Regions from separate parts of the Pseudoalteromonas sp. Of11M-6 genome, predicted to be linked through region 2. Evidence: predicted binding sites of a transcription regulator. Region 2 holds the regulator's gene; each other region holds the start of a gene.
What was found. The regulator FliA, encoded in region 2, starts transcription of late flagellar genes. The targets are predictions, from matches to a motif close to CTAAAGNTNNNNNNNNNNNNGCCGATA.

Region 1: pomA (flagellar motor protein PomA) is a predicted target of FliA. The motif match lies at 1,809-1,835, and genes of this name have one in related genera.
Region 3: MHN32_RS07960 (VC2046/SO_2500 family protein) is a predicted target of FliA. The motif match lies at 4,078-4,104, and genes of this name have one in related genera.
Region 4: MHN32_RS05575 (DUF3530 family protein) is a predicted target of FliA. The motif match lies at 2,237-2,263, and genes of this name have one in related genera.

Annotation. Positions count from the first base shown of each region.
Region 1 covers NZ_JAKRFW010000008.1:200,894-206,482, reverse strand. Annotated here, with positions in the region: gene MHN32_RS06360 (flagellar motor protein MotB) at 54-983, opposite strand; gene pomA (flagellar motor protein PomA) at 986-1,753, opposite strand; gene xseB (exodeoxyribonuclease VII small subunit) at 1,988-2,227, shown strand; gene ispA ((2E,6E)-farnesyl diphosphate synthase) at 2,227-3,126, shown strand; gene dxs (1-deoxy-D-xylulose-5-phosphate synthase) at 3,291-5,153, shown strand; gene MHN32_RS06335 (ligand-binding sensor domain-containing diguanylate cyclase) at 5,208-5,589, opposite strand, start outside.
Region 2 covers NZ_JAKRFW010000004.1:92,924-98,512, forward strand. Annotated here, with positions in the region: gene flhA (flagellar biosynthesis protein FlhA) at 1-1,653, shown strand, start outside; gene flhF (flagellar biosynthesis protein FlhF) at 1,673-3,148, shown strand; gene MHN32_RS03635 (MinD/ParA family protein) at 3,141-4,001, shown strand; gene MHN32_RS03640 (RNA polymerase sigma factor FliA) at 4,004-4,738, shown strand; gene cheY (chemotaxis response regulator CheY) at 4,781-5,164, shown strand; gene MHN32_RS03650 (protein phosphatase CheZ) at 5,185-5,589, shown strand, end outside.
Region 3 covers NZ_JAKRFW010000011.1:127,994-133,582, reverse strand. Annotated here, with positions in the region: gene MHN32_RS07980 (NCS2 family permease) at 52-1,341, opposite strand; gene MHN32_RS07975 (SEL1-like repeat protein) at 1,463-1,912, shown strand; gene MHN32_RS07970 (SulA-like leucine-rich domain-containing protein) at 2,243-2,638, shown strand; gene MHN32_RS07965 (YchJ family protein) at 2,684-3,145, shown strand; gene MHN32_RS07960 (VC2046/SO_2500 family protein) at 3,522-4,043, opposite strand; tRNA gene MHN32_RS07955 (tRNA-Tyr) at 4,156-4,240, shown strand; tRNA gene MHN32_RS07950 (tRNA-Tyr) at 4,261-4,345, shown strand; tRNA gene MHN32_RS07945 (tRNA-Tyr) at 4,375-4,459, shown strand; tRNA gene MHN32_RS07940 (tRNA-Tyr) at 4,486-4,570, shown strand; gene MHN32_RS07935 (DUF2938 domain-containing protein) at 4,588-5,085, opposite strand; gene MHN32_RS07930 (helix-turn-helix domain-containing protein) at 5,158-5,553, shown strand; gene MHN32_RS07925 (YgjP-like metallopeptidase domain-containing protein) at 5,576-5,589, opposite strand, start outside.
Region 4 covers NZ_JAKRFW010000008.1:27,789-33,377, reverse strand. Annotated here, with positions in the region: gene nhaD (sodium:proton antiporter NhaD) at 1-364, opposite strand, end outside; gene MHN32_RS05585 (2OG-Fe(II) oxygenase family protein) at 511-1,200, shown strand; gene MHN32_RS05580 (DUF368 domain-containing protein) at 1,238-2,173, opposite strand; gene MHN32_RS05575 (DUF3530 family protein) at 2,294-3,139, shown strand; gene djlA (co-chaperone DjlA) at 3,149-3,994, opposite strand; gene murU (N-acetylmuramate alpha-1-phosphate uridylyltransferase MurU) at 3,984-4,676, opposite strand; gene MHN32_RS05560 (phosphotransferase) at 4,685-5,589, opposite strand, start outside.

The DNA of each region.
Region 1 (5,589 bases), on a different contig from region 2:
GTAGAGCAGCTAGAACTTTAGCGAATTCCCTGTAATTTGGCAACAAACTGTAACTAATTTTTCCTAACTTCAATAGGGTCTGATTCTTTCGCTTTACCCTGTAAAATCGAGATTTCGACACGCCGGTTTCGGCGCCTATCTGCATCGCTGTCATTAGGTACTAAAGGTCTAGTGTCTGCATGACCAACTACAACCATTCTGTTCTTATCAAAGCCACGGACACGCTCCATTACAGTCGCAACGGCTACCGCTCTAGTTGCCGATAAATCCCAGTTATTCGAATAAAGTTCGTTAGTCACTCTAAAGTCATCAGTGTGACCGGACACTGTAATTTCACCAGGTACATCTTTGAGCAGCTCTGCAATTTCGGCAATCACAGGTTCAAATTTAGGTTGTAGAAACGCACTTCCCGCAGGAAAAGAACCATTTTCTTGGATGCGAATAATAATTTGCTGCCCTAATGACTCGAGTTCAATTGCACCATCCATAATTTGCTTTTCTAGCTGCTGTGCAATCTTTTTAACGAGCTCGTTTACTTGCTCTTGGTCCGCAGAAGCAATTGCTTGCGTTGACGCCATTTCCTGTGCAGTACTGGCAGACTCACCACCACGCTTATTACCTCGTTGCTCCTGTCTGCCACCCGCCGAAGCCTCGTCACCAGCTTGGAACTCTAGCATTTGCTGCGTCATTTCTACGGTTTGCTGTTGAATCGTTTCAATCGGTGTTGGTTCTGGCTTTCCTGGAGTAAATTCCATCGCAATCACGCTGGTACCCTTAGGAATATCTTTTACTTCAATTTTATTTTGCACACCAAAAGCAAACTTCATCGATCCTGCAATTTGCTTAAACTTCAGTACATCCATTTCGGAGAATGCCAATAACAGTACGAAGAAGCACATTAACAACGACATGAGATCAGCAAACGTTCCCATCCAGGCAGGAAGACCTGGGGGGGGACATTTACATTCTTTCTCATCTGACATGATTATTCCTCAGCCTCAGCGCCACGTTTAGATTCTGGCAGATAGTTTTTCAAGATACCTTCAATGACTTTTGGATTTTGGCCATCTTGAATGCCTAAGATTGCATCTAAGATAAGGCGCTGGTTTCGCTCTTCTTCGTCTTTACGAAGTTCAAGCTTAACCTGAATTGGGATTGCAACCACGTTAGCCAAAAACGCACCGTATAAAGTTGTCAAAAGTGCAACAGCCATAGCAGGTCCAATTGCTTTTGGATCATCCATGTTAGATAACATCGCTACTAGGCCGATGAGCGTTCCAATCATCCCCATAGCAGGAGCGATATCGGCGAGGGACTTAAATAAGCCAGCGCCTAACTCGTGTCTTGAGGACGTTAGGGCAATATCTTTTTGCAATGTGGCACGCACAACATCAGCATCATGCCCATCGACTAACATATCGACACCTTTACGCATAAACTGGTTGGGGATTTCGGCTTCTTCTAACGCTAAAAAACCACCTTTGCGAGCTGAATCAGCAAGCTCAACGGCTTTTTCAATCAGCTCTTCCGGAGTTTCAATCTTGAACATGAAGGCCTTCCCGGCCACTTTTCCAATTCCGAAAAACTGTCCAAGCGTAAAGTTAGACAATACGATAAAAATTGAACCACCAAATACGATAACGACGGAAGGCGTGTTATAGAACATAGCGATCTGGCCATCACTACTTAGTACCATGGACATTACAATTAAACCTATGGCACCCAGGATCCCTATTACCGTTGCTAAATCCACATGTCCTCCGGGGGAAGTTATTTGTGATAAATCACGCAGTTATTGTTGTTTGAGTTATCGGCAAGTTTTTCTACAACTTAACACTATTATATTAAAAAGTGTTTAAAATGCGAGTTTATAGCAGATCTTGTAATGCTGATACTCGGTCAGATCAAAAAGTCACTGGTTTTTTTGACCTTGGCGCGCAATCACCCTAAAATTGCCACACTTTTACTTTACGGGTCAGCGTGACATATGGCAGTAAAAAAACCAGACAACTTGAGCTTTGAAGAAGCCATGCAAGAACTGGAGCAAATCGTTGCAGACATGGAAAACGGTAGCTTACCTTTAGATCAAGCACTTAAACAGTTTGAACGCGGGATAAAACTCGCAAAAGCTTCAAATCAGAAACTTCAGCAAGCTGAACAACAAGTCGCTATTTTAATGGGCGAGGATGAACAAGCACAATTACAGCCATTTGATAACGAAGCCTAATGTCGAAAAAATTACAAGAAAAGCTCCAGTTTGCTAAAACTCGTGTAGAAAACACCGTTTTATACTATTTTGATAGTGTGCTTGAAACTGAAGAGAATATAAAAGCGGCTACACGCTATAGTATAGAAAACGGCGGCAAACGCTTGCGACCGTTTTTAGTGTATTGTACTGGTGAATTATTTGGTGCTGCTCAAGAAGATTTAGACAAAGCTGCAGCCGCAATAGAGTGTGTGCATAGCTACTCTTTGGTGCACGACGATTTACCTGCTATGGATGACGATGATCTCAGACGCGGCCGTCCAACTTGCCACATCCAATTCGATGAGGCGACCGCGATTTTAGCTGGTGACGCTCTGCAAACGCTGGCATTTGAACTGCTAAGTGAACATCCATTCGCGGTAAGCCACCATGCCCAAATAAAAATGATTTCAGTGCTAGCCAAGGCATCGGGTCTACAAGGTATGATAGGCGGTCAAGCACTCGATATAGCAGCAACCAATCGTTTAATTACGATAGATGAGCTCGAACGTATTCATAAGCTAAAAACAGGTGCACTACTAAGCTGTGCAGTAGAACTTGGGATCTTATGTAGCGATCCGGAACGTGTTTCAGAGCAAGCACGTGATGCGATACGTACTTATGGACGTGCAATTGGCCTTGCATTTCAAGTCAGAGATGACATTCTTGATGTAGAAGGTGACACATTTGTGCTTGGTAAACCTCAAGGCTCTGATTTAGAACATAATAAATCTACCTATCCAGCATTATTGGGGTTAGAACAAGCAAAAGAAAAAGCTGAACACTTGATAGATGAAGCTTTAGAAGCGCTTACACGTATCAACGGTAATACAGAAATACTTGCAGATTTAGCAAAATACATCATAGATCGAGAATATTAAGCTGACGTATAAAATAGCTACGCCAAGCTAAGAAAATATTCACAAGAACTTTGTAAACGCTGGCTAACATAATATTATGACAAGTTAGTGAAGAATTTTAATAATTATGAAGTGGACCACGTGAGTAATTGCGCTGAGATTCACTTAGGACTCTGATAAATACCATGAAACTTGATAGTAGCAAGTATCCCTTACTCGCGTTAATTGACGAGCCAAGTCAACTCCGTCAATTACCCCAGCACAAGTTAACCGCCTTTAGTGATGAGCTTCGCGAGTATTTGCTGAACTCAGTCTCTCAAAGCAGCGGTCACTTTGCATCTGGTTTAGGCACTGTAGAGCTTACTGTAGCTTTACACTATGTGTATAACACACCAAGCGATAGGCTCGTTTGGGATGTAGGTCATCAAGCCTATCCGCACAAACTACTTACAGGTAGAAGAGATAGGATGCATACGATCCGCCAGAAAGATGGCCTGCATCCTTTCCCTTATAGAGAAGAAAGCGAATACGATACGTTTAGTGTTGGCCACTCAAGCACTTCTATATCAGCGGCACTTGGTATGGCTATCGCAGCTGAAAAAGAAGGGATTGGGCGTAAGACCGTCGCCGTTATTGGTGATGGTGCAATGACCGCGGGCATGGCGTTTGAAGCCATGAATCACGCAGGCGACATCAATCCAGATATGTTAGTGATCCTAAACGACAACGAAATGTCTATCTCTGAAAACGTTGGCGCACTCACCAATCATTTCGCGAAGATCCTCTCTGGTAGCTTTTACACCAATATTCGAGAAGGCAGCAAAAAACTGCTGTCTGGTGTGCCGCCGGTTAAAGAGCTTGCAGGCCGTATGGAAGAGCATTTAAAGGGGATGATAATCCCTGGTACTTTCTTTGAAGAGCTAGGCTTTAACTATATTGGCCCAATTGACGGACATAACGTAGATACTTTGGTAGATACGCTGCGTAATATGCGTAACCTAAAAGGCCCTCAACTATTACACGTTAAAACCCAAAAAGGGAAAGGTTATAAACCTGCAGAAGCAGATCCTATTGGTTATCATGCCGTGCCTAAGTTCGATCCAAGCGTCCATAGCTTACCCAAATCAAAACCTAGTGCACCAACCTTTTCAAAGGTGTTTGGAGATTGGCTTTGCGATATGGCTGCACAAGATAATAAGCTCATGGCAATCACACCAGCAATGCGTGAAGGCTCGGGCATGGTACGCTTTTCTAAAGAGTACCCTGCTCAATATTTTGATGTTGCCATTGCTGAGCAACATGCTGTGACACTGGCAGCGGGTTTTGCTTGTGAAGACCTCAACCCAGTGGTTGCAATCTATTCTAGCTTCTTACAACGCGCATACGACCAACTCATTCATGATGTCGCACTACAAAATCTGCCAGTGTTGTTCGCTATTGACCGTGCCGGTGTCGTTGGTGCGGATGGTGAGACGCACCAAGGCGCATACGACTTAAGTTTCTTGCGCTGTATCCCGAATATGGTGATCATGGCACCAAGCGACCTTAATGAGTGCCGCCAAATGCTCTACACAGGTCATCGCCTAGATAGGCCAGCAGCAGTGAGATACCCCAGAGGTAGTGCGGGAAGCGCCGAGATTGATACGGAAATGACCGCAATAGAAGTTGGTAAGGGCAAGGTAGTAAGAGAAGGTGAAAAGCTGGCTATTTTAAGCTTTGGTACATTGCTTGAAAACGCTCAAGCCGTAGCCGAAGAGCTAAATGCCACACTTGTAGATATGCGTTTTGTCAAACCCTTAGACTGCGCCCTTATCGAAGAGTTGGTTGTAACTCACGAGCGCTTCGTCACACTTGAAGATAATGCTATTGCCGGTGGCGCAGGCTCCGCAGTAAGCGAGTATTTAATTGCTCAAGGCCATCAAAAACCAATTAAACTTCTTGGTCTACCTGACGAGTTTATTAAGCATGGTTCACAAACTGAGATCCATGCCGAGCTGGGCTTAAACAGCGAAGGCATCAGTCAACAAATTAAGGCTTGGCTTGCGTGAGTCTGCATTCAACCTAAAAAAGGCTTCCATTTGGAAGCCTTTTTGCTATGAGTTTTACCTCATCCATACACTGATTTCAGCAAGCCCATTACTTTGTAATAACTGTAATTGAGACTCTATATTCGCACTTTGTTCAAACTCAAAAGCATCTAACTGATCATCAAAAGTAATTGTTGCAGCACCATCCCCACCGCGTTGTTTAACTTGATGCAGCGCAATATCAGCCAAATTCACTGATGATTCCCAACCAATCACTTTGCCACCGAGTAGTGGTAGAGGGTAATAAGACCACCCCATAGAAACTGTCAGCTTAGTGGTTTTTCCATTAGGAAGTCGATAGTCCGTCTCAGCAATGGCTTTACATAAATCACTAACATACTCTTCAATGTCATCTCGACTGAAATCACGCAATAACAATAAGAATTCATCCCCACTC
Region 2 (5,589 bases):
TCTGCGCGTTTCACCCTCGATGCTATGCCGGGTAAGCAAATGGCCATTGATGCGGATTTAAATGCCGGTTTTATCTCTGCAGATGACGCCCGGGCTCGCCGTGAAGAAGTGACTCGAGAAGCCGATTTTTACGGTTCAATGGACGGTGCAAGTAAATTCGTTAAAGGTGATGCTATCGCAGGTATCGTGATCCTTGCTATTAATATAATAGGTGGCCTTTTCGTTGGGATGATCCAGCATGATTTAAGCTTTGGTCACGCGATGGAAGTTTATACCATGCTGACGATTGGTGACGGTCTGGTCGCGCAAATTCCTTCTCTTTTACTCTCAATTGGTACTGCAATTGTCGTAACGCGTCAAAATGAATCGCACAACATGGGCGATCAGTTTAAAAACCAACTGGGTAATGAAAAATCGCTGGCTATTGCTTCAGGTATTTTGATCACCATGGGACTCGTTCCTGGCATGCCACATGTTGCCTTCTTAGGGTTAGGTGTATTACTTGGCTATATAGCCTATTACACAAGTCAGCAAAAGAAAAAGGCGGAGATCGAAAAGGCGGAACAAGCTGCCAAAGGACCTGCTGCCAAAGGAGGCCATCAACAAGATCAAAAAGAGCTTGGTTGGGATGATGTACAACCTGTTGATGTGATTGGTTTAGAGGTAGGTTATCGCCTAATCCCTCTAGTTGACCAAGCCCAAGGCGGGGAGCTTCTCAGTCGTATTAAAGGGGTGCGTAAAAAGCTATCTCAGGAACTGGGCTTTTTAGTACCGCCGGTACATATTCGCGATAACCTAGAATTAGATCCAAATGCATACAATATTACTTTAATGGGAGTTGGCTCAGGAACCGGTGAGTTGAAGCATGGCGATGAGCTCGCAATTAACCCAGGGCAGGTGTTTGGGCCGATTAAAGGCATAGAGACTAAAGATCCTGCATTTGGCTTAGATGCAGTATGGATTAAACCAGATCAAAAAGATGAAGCGCATTCACTTGGCTATACAGTAGTAGATGCTGCAACTGTGGTGGCAACACACATTAGTCAATTATTGACGAATAATGCGTCACTATTGCTTGGTCATGAAGAAGTTCAGAATCTATTAGACATGCTTGCGAAAAGTCACCCTAGATTAGTTGAAGGCTTAGTGCCTGATATTTTACCACTCACTACCGTAGTAAAAGTACTACAAAATCTGCTTAATGAAGGCGTTGCAATTCGAGATATGCGCTCGATTGTACAAACCTTAGTTGAGTACGGACCACGTAGCCAAGACCCTGATGTATTAACGGCTGCGGTAAGAATTTCATTACGCAGATTGATTGTTCAAGATGCCGTTGGAAGCGAAGAAGAGATTCCTGTCATAACATTGGCGCCTGAGTTGGAACAGATGTTGCATCAGTCACTTCAGAACGCAGGTGATGAGGGGGCAGGTATTGAACCTGGCTTGGCTGAGAGGCTTCAAGAATCATTAAGAGAAGCACATCACAACCAAGAAATGCTAGGGGAGCCGTCCATCTTATTAACCTCAGGTATGTTAAGAAGTGTACTGTCTCGATTTGTTAAACATACAATTCCAGGTCTTCGAGTGATGTCATATCAAGAAGTGCCGGAAGAAAGACAAATTAAGATAGTGAGCTCGGTTGGACAATAGAGGATAAAGGGGCTGTAACATGAAAATTAAACGTTTCTTCGCAAAAGATATGCGTACGGCTTTAAATGAAGTAAAAGAAGAGCTTGGTGCAGATGCTGTCATCATGTCTAACAAAAAGTTAGCAGATGGTGTTGAAATCGTCGCAGCAGTTGATAATGACCGTGCTGCTGCACCTGTTAAGCAAGCTCCAGCTGCCCGTGCGACTGCCTCAAACGAGGCTCCGACCCGCTTTGTCCGTCCAGAGCCTCGCCAAGCACAGCCAGCAAAACAAGCGCAAGTTGCCGATAGCTTAGCGGCATTGCTAGAGCGTCAAGCGCCGCGTCCTCGCTCACCAGAACTTGCTTCTATGTTCTCCCAGTCGGGGATTGATACAGAGCAAATGTTAAGCAGCCAACGTAAAACACAAACTGCTGCGCCGGCGCACCAAGCGAAGCCACAGCAAGCTCGTCGCCAATCTTTTGACTTTGATGATGATGGATTTGAGCAACCACAGCAGTGGATCGAGTCTGATGAATTAGACAACGGTTTTGGTGATGATTTACCTGAGTTAAATGCCAAGCCTGACGAAATGAGTGCGATGCGTGAAGAGATGAACGCTATTCGTCAATTACTTGAACATCAAGTGTCTGGACTTATGAAGCAAGAAATGGCACGTCGCGATCCAACCCGCGCTTGTCTAGTCGACCGCCTTGAAGGAATGGGTATAGATAAAGATGTCGCTGAGCAAATGGCATGTTTTATCCCTGATGATGTGTCTCGTAAAGAAGCTTGGGACGCGCTGTTGAATATGGTAATTAACCAAATGCACACCACCAACAATGATATTCTTCGTCAAGGTGGCGTATTTGCAATGGTTGGTCCAACTGGTGTTGGCAAAACCACAACGGTTGCAAAATTAGCGGCATTAGGCGCACAAAAATACGGTGCAGATAAAGTGGCGCTAATAACCACCGATACCTATAGAATTGGCGCTTACGAGCAACTAGCTACCTATGGTAGAATCATCGGTTGTCCGGTTAAACAAGTTAAAGATGCAAATGAACTTGCAGAAGTGCTTTATCATTTACGCAATAAGCGTCTAGTATTAATAGATACGGCGGGAATGAGTCAAAGAGATTTGCGCTTAACTGAACAGTTAAATACACTTATGCGTAGCGCGAGAGTAGATATTCGTAGCTATTTAGTGTTGAGTGCGACAGCACAGATGAATGTGTTACAAGAAACAGTAAGACACTTCAAAAAAGTAAATTTAAGTGGCTGTATTTTCACAAAACTTGATGAAAGTCTAAGTTTAGGTGAGATAATTAGCATAGCGATTCAAAATCGCTTGCCAATAGGGTATCTTACCAACGGTCAGCGAGTGCCAGAAGACATTCGCGTAGCAAATGCTCAAAAGCTAGTAAAAAAGGCTGAGCAATTGTATTTAAAAAGAATAAAAGCACAGCACTCTCGACGTGTACCTGTAGCGTCAGAGTCAGTAGGAATGTATGATTAACACAGTTTTAGATCAAGCAAGTGGCCTGCGTAGAATGAGTCAAAATAGCAACCAGGGTGTAAAAGTAATAGCCGTGACCGGTGGTAAAGGTGGGGTGGGTAAAACCAATGTCTCGCTCAATACTGCCATCGCTATGGGCCAACAAGGACAGCGAGTTCTCGTTTTAGATGCGGACTTGGGCTTGGCAAACTGTGATGTGATGTTAGGGCTCCGAGTAGAAAAGAACCTTTCACATGTGTTGTCGGGTGAATGTGAACTAGATGAGATTCTCGTAGAAGGTCCCGCTGGTATCAAAATTGTGCCAGCTACTTCGGGTTCTCAAAGCATGGTGGAGTTGACTCCCGCAGAGCATGCTGGACTTATTCGCGCATTTAGCGAGCTTAACACTCAATTTGATGTTTTAATTGTTGATACCGCAGCTGGTATCTCAGATATGGTTCTGAGCTTCTCTCGAGCTGCACAAGATGTGATGGTTGTTGTGTGTGATGAACCGACTTCTATTACGGATGCTTATGCGTTGATCAAAGTTTTAAGCAGAGAGCATGGCGTTTATCGTTTTAAAATAGTTGCCAATATGGTCCGCAGTATGCGTGAAGGGCAAGAATTATTTGCTAAACTTTCAAAAGTTACAGACCGTTTTCTTGATGTAGCATTGGAATTAGTGGCTACAGTACCATTTGACGAAAACATGCGTAAGTCCTCTCGTAGACAAAGAGCAATCGTGGATTTATTTCCGAGCTCTCCAGCAGCAGTTGCAATTAAAGGACTTGCTGCCAAGGCAGTTAAATGGCCAATTCCTCATCAACCTTCCGGTCATCTAGAATTTTTCATTGAACAACTTGTAAACGGGTGATTATGGCTTCTCCGGTCAACAGAGCTGCGGGATATCAAACTTCTGACCATATCCATAAAGTGGTCGAGAGGCATGCTCCACTTGTCAAAAAAGTGGCATGTCACCTGATCGCTCGGCTTCCGGCAAGTGTGCAGCTCGACGATCTAATTCAATCAGGTATGATTGGATTGATTGAAGCATCTAAAAATTTCGATGCTACTAAAGGTGCTAGTTTCGAGACCTTTGCGGGGATACGCATCCGAGGTGCAATGCTAGATGAAATCCGTCGCGGAGATTGGGCCCCTCGGTCCGTACATAAAAACAGCAGAATGGTAGCCGAAGCTATATCTGAGCTCGAATCTCTCCTTGGCCGCGAACCAAAAGACACTGAAATCGCTGAAAAACTTGATATATCTTTAGATGAGTACCATCATATTTTACATGATGTAAATGCAAGTAAAGTCATCGGCATTGAGGATCTAGGGGTTGATGAAGATGTGATAACCCCAGCAAACAGCGATTTTGCGCTAGACAAACCGTTTAATAACGTTAAAAATGAACGTTTTAACGAGTCTTTAGTAAATGCTATCAAAGCACTACCCGAAAGGGATGCTCTGGTGTTGTCACTTTACTATAACGACGAAATGAATTTAAAAGAGATTGGTGCCATCCTTGATGTCAGTGAATCTCGAGTAAGCCAAATTCACGGTCAGGCAATGATAAAGCTCAAAGCTAAAATCAATGACTGGATAAATTAGAGTACATAAAATAGTTGGGTTCGAACCTCACTGGAGGAAGTTTTGGATAAGAACATGAAGATTCTCGTGGTTGATGATTTCTCTACTATGAGAAGAATAATCAAAAACCTATTAAGAGATTTAGGCTTTACCAATGTTCAAGAAGCTGATGATGGTAGTACAGCACTTCCGATGCTACAAAATCAGGAGTTTGACTTTGTAGTAACTGATTGGAACATGCCGGGCATGCAAGGTATTGATCTGCTTCGTGCAATACGCGCAGATGAAAAGCTTAAGCACATTCCAGTGTTGATGGTTACCGCAGAGGCGAAAAAAGAACAAATTGTTGCAGCAGCGCAAGCTGGGGTGAACGGATATATTGTTAAACCGTTTACTGCAGGTACGCTCAAGACTAAGCTTGAAAAAGTATTTGAGCGACTAGGCTAAACAGCAAGGGGATATGGCCTATGTCTGTAAATGCTGCGCCGCAAATTACACTTGAACAAGCCAAGCAACTTGTTGAGCTACTAGAGCAAGGTGAACAAGAAAAAGCTGACCAGCTGATTTTAGAAGCTGCTAACAAAGAGCAATCGGAGTTATTTGCAGAAGTTGGAAAGCTAACTCGCCAATTACACGAGTCCTTGAAGAACTTTGAGCTGGATACTCGACTCTCAGATCTCACGACAGAGGCTATACCTGACGCCAAGCAGCGTCTTAATTATGTTATGGAAATGACAGAAAGCGCTGCTAATAAAACGATGGACGCGGTCGAAGAAAGCTTACCTCTTGCGCAGAATCTTGCGGATGAGTTAGCACAAATAAAGCCTACTTGGGATCGGTTGATGAGCAGAGATATTCAACTCGGTGAGTTT
Region 3 (5,589 bases), on a different contig from region 2:
AAAGGCTGGTCTCCCAGCCTTTTTTATTACAAATGAAGTAAACCCACTTGCTTAACCAAAAGCAAACTTAACGATAAAGAGTGCTGTCAGTACCCAAACGCTGATACTGATTTCATTTGCCTTATTACACGCCAACTTAACTGCCGTATAAGAAATAAAACCCAAAGCAATACCATGCGCGATTGAAAACGTGAGCGGTGTCATCAATAACACAACACTCACCGGAATAGCATCGCTCATCTCATCCCAATTAATCAACTTTAGGTTTTGTAGCATTAATACCGACACATACAATATCGCGCCTGCCGTCGCATATGCAGGAACCATCTGTGCCAATGGCGCAAAGAACATCATGAGTAAGAAGCAGATCCCCACGACCACGGCCGTCAACCCTGTGCGACCACCGACAGATACACCCGACACTGATTCAATGTATGAAGTCGTCGTTGAAGTACCGAGCACTGAGCCTGCAATCGTCGCAGTGCTGTCAGCTGACAGTGCCCTACCCAACCTTGGCATGCGACCATGTTCGTCAGATAATCCGGCCTTTTGAGTCACCGCAACCAATGTGCCACTGGTATCAAATAAATCGACAAATAAAAATGCAAACACCACGCTAAGCATGGACAGCTCAAAGATTCCGCTCAAATCCAACTGCATATAGGTCGGCGCTATGCTTGGGGGCATATCAACAACCCCGTGATAATCTACAAGCCCAAGTCCCCACGCAATACCCGTTACCATTAAAATGCTGATAAGCACGCCACTTTTGACTTCACGGTACATAAGCGCCGCAATCACAAAAAAGCTCGCAATGGCTAATAGCGGGCCGGGAGAAGTGATATCACCAAGTTGTACTAATGTCGCATCGCTTGCGATAACAATTTTCGCGTTCTTTAGCGCGATTAAGGCTAAGAATGCGCCAATACCTGCCGCGATCGCACGCTTTAGCACAATGGGAATAGCTTGGATCACCCATTCGCGTACTTTGAATACGCTCAAAAATAGAAATAAACAGCCCGACATAAATACCGCGCCTAATGCACTTTGCCATGTATAGCCCATGCCAAGCACAACACCATAGGTAAAAAAGGCGTTTAAGCCCATTCCAGGCGCAAGCGCTAAAGGATAGTTTGCCCATAGTCCCATAATAAAACAGCCGATTGCGGCTGCGATACAAGTTGCTACAAAAGCAGCGCCGTGATCCATGCCAGCTTCTGCTAGCATTGCAGGGTTTACGAAAACGATGTAAACCATAGTAACGAATGTCGTCAAGCCAGCAATCACCTCAGTTCTTACATTGGTGTGCATAGCTTGCAGTGAAAATAACCGCTCGAGCATAACTAAAATTACAAATTTAAGGAACAAGTGGTTGGATTTTAACACGAATCACTTTAAAACTCGGACAAAATAGTTAAAATTCAGCTACACTCTGCTTATCAACATTATTGCGAATAAAGATATGGATCAAAATAGCACCGACAACTCAGCAAACCATGACTTAGAACAGCAGCTGCTGAATGTGCTTGAATTTGTAACGTCGCCATTAAAAGCGGACGCAAAATTCCCAGATCTTCACGACAATACCCAAGCTTTGAAAAAAGGCCTCTATTACCTAAAAGAAAAATCTTTTCCGCTTGCGGCAAAATGGCTAAGACTGGCGGCGATGTCTGGTGATTTGAAGGCACAGTTCTTTTTAGGTTTGTTGTTTATGAAAGGTCAAGGAGTGCCACCCAGCCCCTTTCATGCAGCCGCTTGGTTAAGTTTGGCCAGCAGCCAAGGGCACAAAGGCGCCGAACAGGTACTACTAGATGTACGCCGCTTCCTTACAACTAAGCGCTTTAGAGATGCACAGTGCTATGCTGCAACACTTTACGAGCAAATTCATCAACTACAGCATATTAGCCAGTAAATTAAATTTGACTCTCCAAAAAAACGTAGGCTAGGCGTAGCTAAGCCTCTCTTAAGTAAACGTACGCTTTCCCTCCGCGACGATCAAAATGATACAGTAGGAAAACTACTGTATCGCAGCTGAGAAAACTTCCTTGCTTTACTCATACTGAACTTTCGTCAATTAAGCTCTCATTTCAAAAAAATCACAACCACTTGTTTTATATTGAAAATTTAAACTAAATAAAAATTAAGCTTGAATATTGATTAAAAAGCTAGCAATTTTCCTTGCATTCACACACTGTATAAACTACTGTATACATATACTGTATAGATAACCAGTGAGACAATTATGTTACACAGCAATGCACTTCTACAGCCAAACAATTCAACTTATTACACACTTAACGAAATCAATAATGTGATAGTTGAAGATGAGATCGTCGCTAGCTTAGAGTTACTTAAAGTTTTACATAAATGTCAGCATAAACAAGGCTGGACGCTACTCGTTGCACCCGATAATGTACCAAACAAGTCACTACTAGAAAGCGCTTCAGTTGATGCAAGTAAGTTGCTCGTCATTAGGCAAAAGCACATATACGACCTTGAGTATGTACTTAAAAGTGCTATCAGCAATGGTAATTTCGCTGCAGTGGTGATTTGGACTGATATTGCATCAGTGCAAACTATCAACAAAATGGAACTGCCGGTATCTGACGTTGCGATCCACTGTTTTCAAAGCGCTTAACAAGCTACAATAACAGGATATAAATTTGTTAAAACTGAAGTTCTTATGTCTTGTTATTGCAATTCATCCCTTCCCTATTCGCAATGTTGTGAGCCGTACCTTAAGGGAAAAAAATTCGCAGAGCGTCCACAAATACTCATGCGCTCTCGCTATACTGCATACTGCTTAAAAGATGCAAAGTATATTCATGACACCTACGCCCAGGCTAAACAAGCACAAAATAGTGTCGACGATATTGCTGCATTTGCTAATTATGCACACTTTATAAAATTGGAAGTGCTAGAAGAAGTAGCAGAAACTACTCAGGGGGTTGTTGAGTTTAAGGCGCACTATATCGCAGAAAACACACACTATATACTCCATGAGCGGTCAAATTTTATTACCGAAGCAGGCAGATGGTATTACTTAGATGGTGAATTGTACGATACGCCTACAACCAAGGTAGGCAGAAATGACCTCTGTCCGTGCGGCAGTGATAAAAAGTATAAAAAGTGCCACGGTAGCTAAAATAGCCTGAATTAGAGATTAGATACAAAGCAATAAAAAAGGCTTGAAACGAGCTAAGGATGATTAAAGGCCGTTCAGCTTATACCAGTTGTATTAAGTAAATGATCTACCTTGAAGCGGGGAAATAGCTTTAGTAGCAAGGCAAAAATTTTGCTATTTAGTTGTTCTAAATGAGAAATTTTTAACGAAGCTAATATGCAATTTCACCCTTCAAATTGATTAGAGAATTAATTCAATTGGTATTAGACATGAAGCACGATAAGCATGGCGTTTTATGCCAGTCTAGTAACGAAGCAAACAGCTGTAAAACAGCAAGTTTAATACCAGTTTGTCTTAAATTTGCTCAATTTTGAAGGAGTAAAAGCAGCTAATGTTGTTACGCCGTCGCGCGTAACATACTCTGCATATCACCCGTTGCAATTTGATCATAAAAACCAGCCGCATCCATTGCCTTATCAGCAACTAAGGCCAGTTTACCTTGCGCGCTCGCCAAACGTCTTTTAACCGCTGGTTCTAAATTTTCTACAACGTTGAGTGGAATATACTTTTTATCATTTCGTGCAGCAAAAGGTTCTGGATTTAAATTTTCTTGCAATCGCAAGGTTGCCATCGCCCCCATAGATACCAGCTGCGCGTTATGCTGACCAATAAGCATATTGTACTCTTTTGGCGCAAGCGGCTTTTGTGGACCTATTTCAAATTGCTTTTTTAGTGTTTCTTCTGAGTTATCTTTTGCGGCAGCTTCAGATTTTGGTAGATGAAATTGGCTAAAATCTAATGCATCGGTTGATAGCATAGATAACAGCATGGCAAAATCGGCAGAGCGCGTCTGATGAACACTAATGTTCAATGCGGACCCTAATTGCGACTCACTGATTAAAACGCCATCAATTTGCATGTATTCCAACCGATTATTTTGCTAATTATGAATTTATCGGCCTTTTTCCGAAAAACTTTAGTAGTTTTCTTTACTTCGAAAAAAACTTTGTTATTATCACCGCCGTTGTTTAGGAGGGGTTCCCGAGCGGCCAAAGGGATCAGACTGTAAATCTGACGGCTCAGCCTTCGCTGGTTCGAATCCAGCTCCCTCCACCATAAACAACAGTTACAATTTCGGAGGGGTTCCCGAGCGGCCAAAGGGATCAGACTGTAAATCTGACGGCTCAGCCTTCGCTGGTTCGAATCCAGCTCCCTCCACCACTTTCAAATTGTAACGCTTTAAAATGTATGGAGGGGTTCCCGAGCGGCCAAAGGGATCAGACTGTAAATCTGACGGCTCAGCCTTCGCTGGTTCGAATCCAGCTCCCTCCACCACTTTTAAAGTAAACGCTCCAAATGATGGAGGGGTTCCCGAGCGGCCAAAGGGATCAGACTGTAAATCTGACGGCTCAGCCTTCGCTGGTTCGAATCCAGCTCCCTCCACCATATTCTATTGCTTGATCTCACAATAAGCTTACATATATAAACGAGCTTAAAAACAATCCAAAGCCAAAAATAAAATGTGCTGCCATACTTTTTACCCTTGCCTTATTCGGCTCTGGTAATTTAGATGCTGCTACCCCTGCACCAAAACAGGGTTGCATAATAAAAAATGGAAAAATACACGTTATTAAGCCAAAAACTAACGCAATCAAAAGGCTAGGCTCAGTCAACCAAGGCTTGCCCACGCTCAGAAGTAACACCAAGGCGAATACAATCCCAATGAGATAATGCATGCACCAGCCAATGACACCTTCACCAGATATTGGTTTACTGTGCCCGATACCTTGATGCGTGAGTTGACCTTTACACAAGTGTCCAATCCACCTACCAACCAATGCATAATCTAAGCCCTTTATGGCAAACACGCGACTGAGCATAAATGCCCACAAATCCATAACAAGCGTTGCACCTACGCCAATCGCGACTGCTGGCATTAACATCGAATATAAGCTTTCCACTATTTTTACTCCTCTTTTTTACTGATAGCCGCTATCCTACTAGTTCAAGTTAACTTTAAGTCAAGGGCAAGAATGGATATCAGTGAAGTTGCAAAGAAGTCTGGTTTACCCGCATCCACGCTTAGATATTATGAAGAAAAAGGACTGATCCGATCGATTGGTCGACAAGGGCTCAAACGTGTTTTCCCCCCTTCAATACTTGAACGTCTAGCGCTTATTACACTAGGCAGAAACGCAGGCTTTTCGTTAGATGAAATAGCGGACATGTTTACCCCCGAGGGTAAAGCGGATATTGATAGGGTGAAGTTACAATCCAAAGCGGATGAATTAAATGAAACCATTAAGCATTTAACTGCAATGCGAGATGGCCTCTATCACGCTGCCAAATGCCCAGCGCCAAGCCATTTTGAATGTCCGACATTTCAAAAGCTGTTAAAACGCGCGGCAAAAGCGAGGCCCGAGAAATAATAGGCATAAACAGGGCACTATGCTAATGCTCAATCA
Region 4 (5,589 bases), on a different contig from region 2:
GGCGGCGTTCCTCTAGTGCGTTGATATAAGTCATCGCAACCAGCAAGAACAACATCAGCTCCGCAAATTCTAACAAATTGTGCCGAAATGCATGCTCGGTAACATCGGGTTGCCCCTGATTGACGTAATACGCCCCAATCATGAGCCAAATGACGCCTGCCGCCACGAGCACTGGCTTTGATTTTCGCATATGGAGTTTTTCTTCGAGCATTACAAGTGCGTATGCTAAAACGAAGACAACAATACAAACCAAGCCGAGTGTCGAGCTGGTAAGATCTAAAGTGCCTTGAGCCGCCAAGGCTGGTGATGGGATCACGGATATGACCCATGCGCAACAGAATAGCAGTAGTCCATTGATTTTCATTTTTTTGCCTATCGATGAGTGCAGAGGGATGGCATTTTAGCCAAACTCACTTTAGCATAGATAAAAAATAATCAGCATTGGACTGAAGTCTAAGGCAGACTGTTTACAATATTACAAACAGGCCCATACATCAGCAGTAGGTATTTATGCTTCAACTTTCGCAGCAACAACAAATTGAATTACAGCAAAAATTGAGCAACGAAGGCTTTGCACGGATTGAAAATATTCTAGACGATACAAACGCTCAACAACTACATGAGTGCCTCTGTAACCTAGACTACCAACTCGCACTTTTTCATAACGGGGCAGCAAAATCAGTCAAAGACAGTGATATTCTTGCCTTAACACCGCAAGAGCAGCAAGCCTTGCTCGAAGATATACATAGCTATGCATCACGTGGCGTTGGTTTTATGTATGGCCGCCACTCCATAGAATCGACGAGCCCTGACGCGCTGAAAAAGCTCTACAATAACCTCAATAGTAGCGCTGTACAGTCCTGCTTTTCCGCGATATCTGGACAGAACATTATCCGTACCTCTGCCCAAGCAACACGATTTATTGGTGGTCAGTATTTAACGCGACATAATGATATTGTTGAAGCTGAGGGCCGGGTTTATGCCTATGTACTTAGCCTAAGCAAAAGTTGGCACCCTGACTGGGGCGGGCTATTGCAGTTTTTTGAACGTGATGGCACACCCACTAAAAGTTATGCACCTAAGTTCAATTCACTGGTGGTTTTTGATGTAAGTAAAATTCATTCTGTGACTTACGTCGCGCCATTTACAAAAGCGCCGCGACTTTCTGTGACTGGGTGGTTTAGAACAATAGACACGTAAGCTCAACGCGTGTCTATTGTTCTAGATGTCTATTTTATTAATATTTTTCGCTTATCTTTTCAATGGTTAAGATCAGCGCAAGGCCTGCAATGGCAAGCGCAATACATGCCAACGTATTCGGGTCTTGACCATACAGCGTACTGTATTGTGCTGGCAAAATATTGGCCTGACTCAATGGCTTTTCTATACCACTGGAATTCACGTAAGTCGTAAGCACTTGTTTCCAAGGCCACAATAAATTAAGCGAGCCAAGTAAAAAGCCAGCTAGTAGCGAAAACGTTACTTGCTGATAGTGCGCCAATAGCCAGCTGAGTAGACGCGAAAACGACATTAACCCCACAATACAACCTAGTAAGAATAGACTCACTAAGCCAAATTCAAGCTGGTTCACCGCACTGAGTACATGGCCATACATACCCAATAACAGCAGGATAAAGCTCCCTGAGATCCCAGGTAAGATCATCGCGCAAATGGCAATAGCACCTGAGATAAAAAACATCCAATGAGATGCTTGCGCTTCAGCTGGTGAAAGAGAAGTAATAGCAAAGGCTACGATAGCTCCAACTGCGCAGGCGATAATATTTTGGCCGTTCCAATGAGAGACCTGTTTTGCAACATAGATAAAAGAAGCGACGATAAGACCAAAGAAAAATGACCATACCAGTGTTTGGTGTGCTTCCAATAAATAAGTGATCACCTTCGCCAAAGACGCTGCACTGATGAGCAAACCAGAAAATACCGCCAGTAAAAAGCTACCATCAATGTACTGCCACGTTGCTTTTAGGCCGTCACGACGCAATGTGCTCAAAGCCTGTAAGTTCACACTTTTGATGGCATTTAAAAAACGTGCATAGATACCGGTAATAAAAGCGATAGTACCGCCAGAAACGCCAGGGACAACATCCGCAGCCCCCATTCCGGCCCCTTTTAAAAACATAAAGAGATAGTCTCGTTTGCTATCTTTATACTGCACAAATTTCTCCTTTCATTTCCACTGCCGAGCAGTTTAACTTAAAACGCTAAAAAATAGCGACAGCTAAAGCTTTCACTTAACTGGTCGATAACCAATTATGATATTTTACGCGCTTGTACCATGATCATCAGAACGCTTTTATTACTTGTTACCGCTTTACCCGCGACGACTTTTGCAGCAGAACATATTGACGCAGCACCACTTGGTTCTCTTTATCAGCAAGACGCTAATCGCTTCTACGAGCCATCGCAACTGATGAAACTGGAAAGCGAAAACGAAAGCTTTTATGTATTTCATCAAGAATATATGGCAGCTGCTCGTGAAGGCATCGTGATCTTATTACCAGACATGCAAACTCCACCGCTCAATAACAGCGGCATAAGCTTTCTTGCAAAGCGCTTAAGCGATGATGGCTACGACACCTATACCCTTACTCCGCCGGACCTTTCTTATGCACCAAGTCTGCTAGAGCAAGACATCGCGCTCCCCGATGCTGAAAAACCGGCTCAGCAAACGCTTGCACCCATTTCAGAATCTAATCTCGACGAATATAAAATGGCCCTGATCAGCCGCTTTGAGGTGCTTTACAACACCCTGTCCATGACTCAAACAGAAAAGTTGGTGGTTGTCGCATTTGGTAATAGCGCAGGTTTATTCGGTGAGCACTTAGCTACTCTGCCCAATCTACGTATCGATGCCTTTGCCGTTGTTAGCCCACAACTGCCTAATGCAACGCGGCAAAAGCACTTAGCATCCAACCTTTCTCTAATAAGCCCTGCTTTACTGGATGTTTACTACAGTTTTGACAATCCTATTGTGGTCGACAATACGCCGGACAGAGCGCGCTGGGCGAGAAAAAACAGTAAATTTGATTATCGCCAACGGGAGCTTTTTGGAGAAAAAACCGATCCGCTCCAACATCAAAGGCTCAGAAAGGAGTTACTCGGCTTTTTACGCGCCTTATAGTGTTTCAAGTTAGCTCTTTTTTAAATATTCATAGGCAGACTGAATATCTTGGCTTTTACGCTTTGCAACTTCCATCATATGCTTAGGTAATCCCTGAGACACCAATTTGTCAGGGTGATGCTGCGACATCAGTTTGCGGTAAGCTTTTTTGATATCACGCTCATTTGCCTCTTCACTCAATCCCAGTACAGCCAAAGCTTTAGCACGGCTTAAGCCATTATCTTGTGATGCTGGTTGACGGCCGCCATGTTGCTGGTATTGATGTTGCGATCTCCCCGACGCCTGTGAGCGGCGAAACTCAAATTCTGCTTGGTAGCGTTTTAGCAGGAATAAAAAGTGTGTTTCTGCAAAGCCTAAATACTTGCTCACCTGTTTAAGTAAGGCCTTCTCCGCATCAGACACATGACCATCACAAAATGCCATTTGAATTTGAATCTCTAAAAACAGCTGCCTCAAGTCATAGCGTCTGGCAAAAGCTTCTTTAAAATCGGTAACCGCTTCTTTTATCGAAAAGTCACTGCTTTTTCCCGCAGTAAACGCATGTTGTGCTTCTTTTCGCTCTTCACCCTGCAAGCCCATTTCGCTCATAAACGCAGACGCAGCTTGAATGTGGATTTCGCTGACTCGACCATTAGACTTCGCAATATGTCCCATCACAGAAAAACAGCTGGAAAAGAACAAGGCTTGGCGCTCATGTAGATCTTCACCTTTCATGAAACCTTGAAAGCCACCGACTTTATCAAAATCCTGACGCAAACTTTTATCAAATAAATGGCCGAGATAAAACCCTAAAATAGCGCCTAACCAACGACCAAATAAAAAGCCGAAAATTGTGCCTAATAATTTACCCCACATCGCTATACCCTAACTTTTCGTTGATCATTTTTAGTCGCTCTGGCGTGCCGATGTCGTCCCATGCGCCCAAATACAGTTCAGTAGAAACTTTATGCTGCTCAAGCCCACTGCGCAGCAACGGCCCTAGTTTTATAAAGCCAGTCCCAAGCTCGGTAAAAAAACTTTGGTGATATTTGCCAATACCAGACAAGGTATACTTTTGCTGATTGAGCGGTTGATGGGCAAGGCAAAAATCGCCTTCAGGATTATGTTCGGGATTTTCTACCAACACAATGTGCGCCTCGCAATGGCCCTCTGCTGTGCTGCCAAGCTGTAACTGCACCAAGCTGCTGACATCATAGTCCGTAAAAATATCGCCATTGAGTACAATAAAGCTGTCATCCTGTTCACATAACATCGGCAGTGCTTGAATGATTCCACCTGCGGTTTCTAATCCACCCTCAGGTTCATCACTGTACTCAATATTGACACCGAAGTGACTACCATTGCCGAAATAGTCTTTTATCACCAGACCTTGCCATGCAAGATTTATCACGATATCGCAGATCCCAGCCGCTTTTAAACGCTCGATATGATGCTCAAGTAGTGGTTTTCCTGCGACGTTAAGCATAGGTTTTGGTTGGTTCGCGGTCAGTGGCATCATGCGTTTACCACGACCGGCAGATAAAATTATCGCTTTCATTGTTACTTCTATTTTGTGCCTAATTTGGCCTGCGCTTGAGGCATTATGTCATTCTCTAGCCAGCTTGCAAGCCACTGAAATTCTTTATACTTATTCGCTACTTCAACGAGGTAGCGTAACGTTGGCAAAATATTTTCTAAGTACCCGCCTTTGCCATCTCGCTGCAATAGACGAGTAAAAATCCCGGCAGCTTTAAGGTGCCTTTGCATCCCCGTTAAGTCAAAGTAATGTTGATAGGTGCTAAAATCCATGCCGCCTAATAAATTTGCCGCTTTTAAACAATCAAAACTATGTTGCTGAAGCTCAGTAAACTCATGTACATCAAGACGAGTATAACAATCCCGCAACAGAGAAACCGCATCATAAGTGACAGGTCCTTGTACCGCATCCTGATAATCAATGAGATACCACTGAGACTGATGACATATCAGGTTGCGACTATGAAAATCTCGATGCATCGTAACCTGCGGCTGACGAGTCATCGCATCAACGAGTTTCAACTTCACATTATGCCATTGCACTTGTTGATATTCGGTGGGTGTTAAACCAAGCCATTTTGTTACAAGCCACTCGTAAAAGATATTAAGTTCCATATCAACGAAATCAGCATCATAGGGCTTCATCCATTCACTCTTTGGTGTTTTGGCTATTTCTGGAATAAGCGCTATCAACGCACGATAATCCTCTAGCCGAGAAGGCAATGCCAACCTATCGGCCAAATGATCAGAACCTAAATCTTGTAACAGTAACAGCCCTTGTTCTTCATTATTTGCAAGGATTTGTGGCACATTGAGCCCTTGCTCTGCAAACACCGTATTTAAACCAATAAAAGGGGCATTATCGAGTTTATCGACTGGTGTCTCCATTAAGATCCACGACATCGTTTGTTGTTTGACGCGATAATAACGCCGGA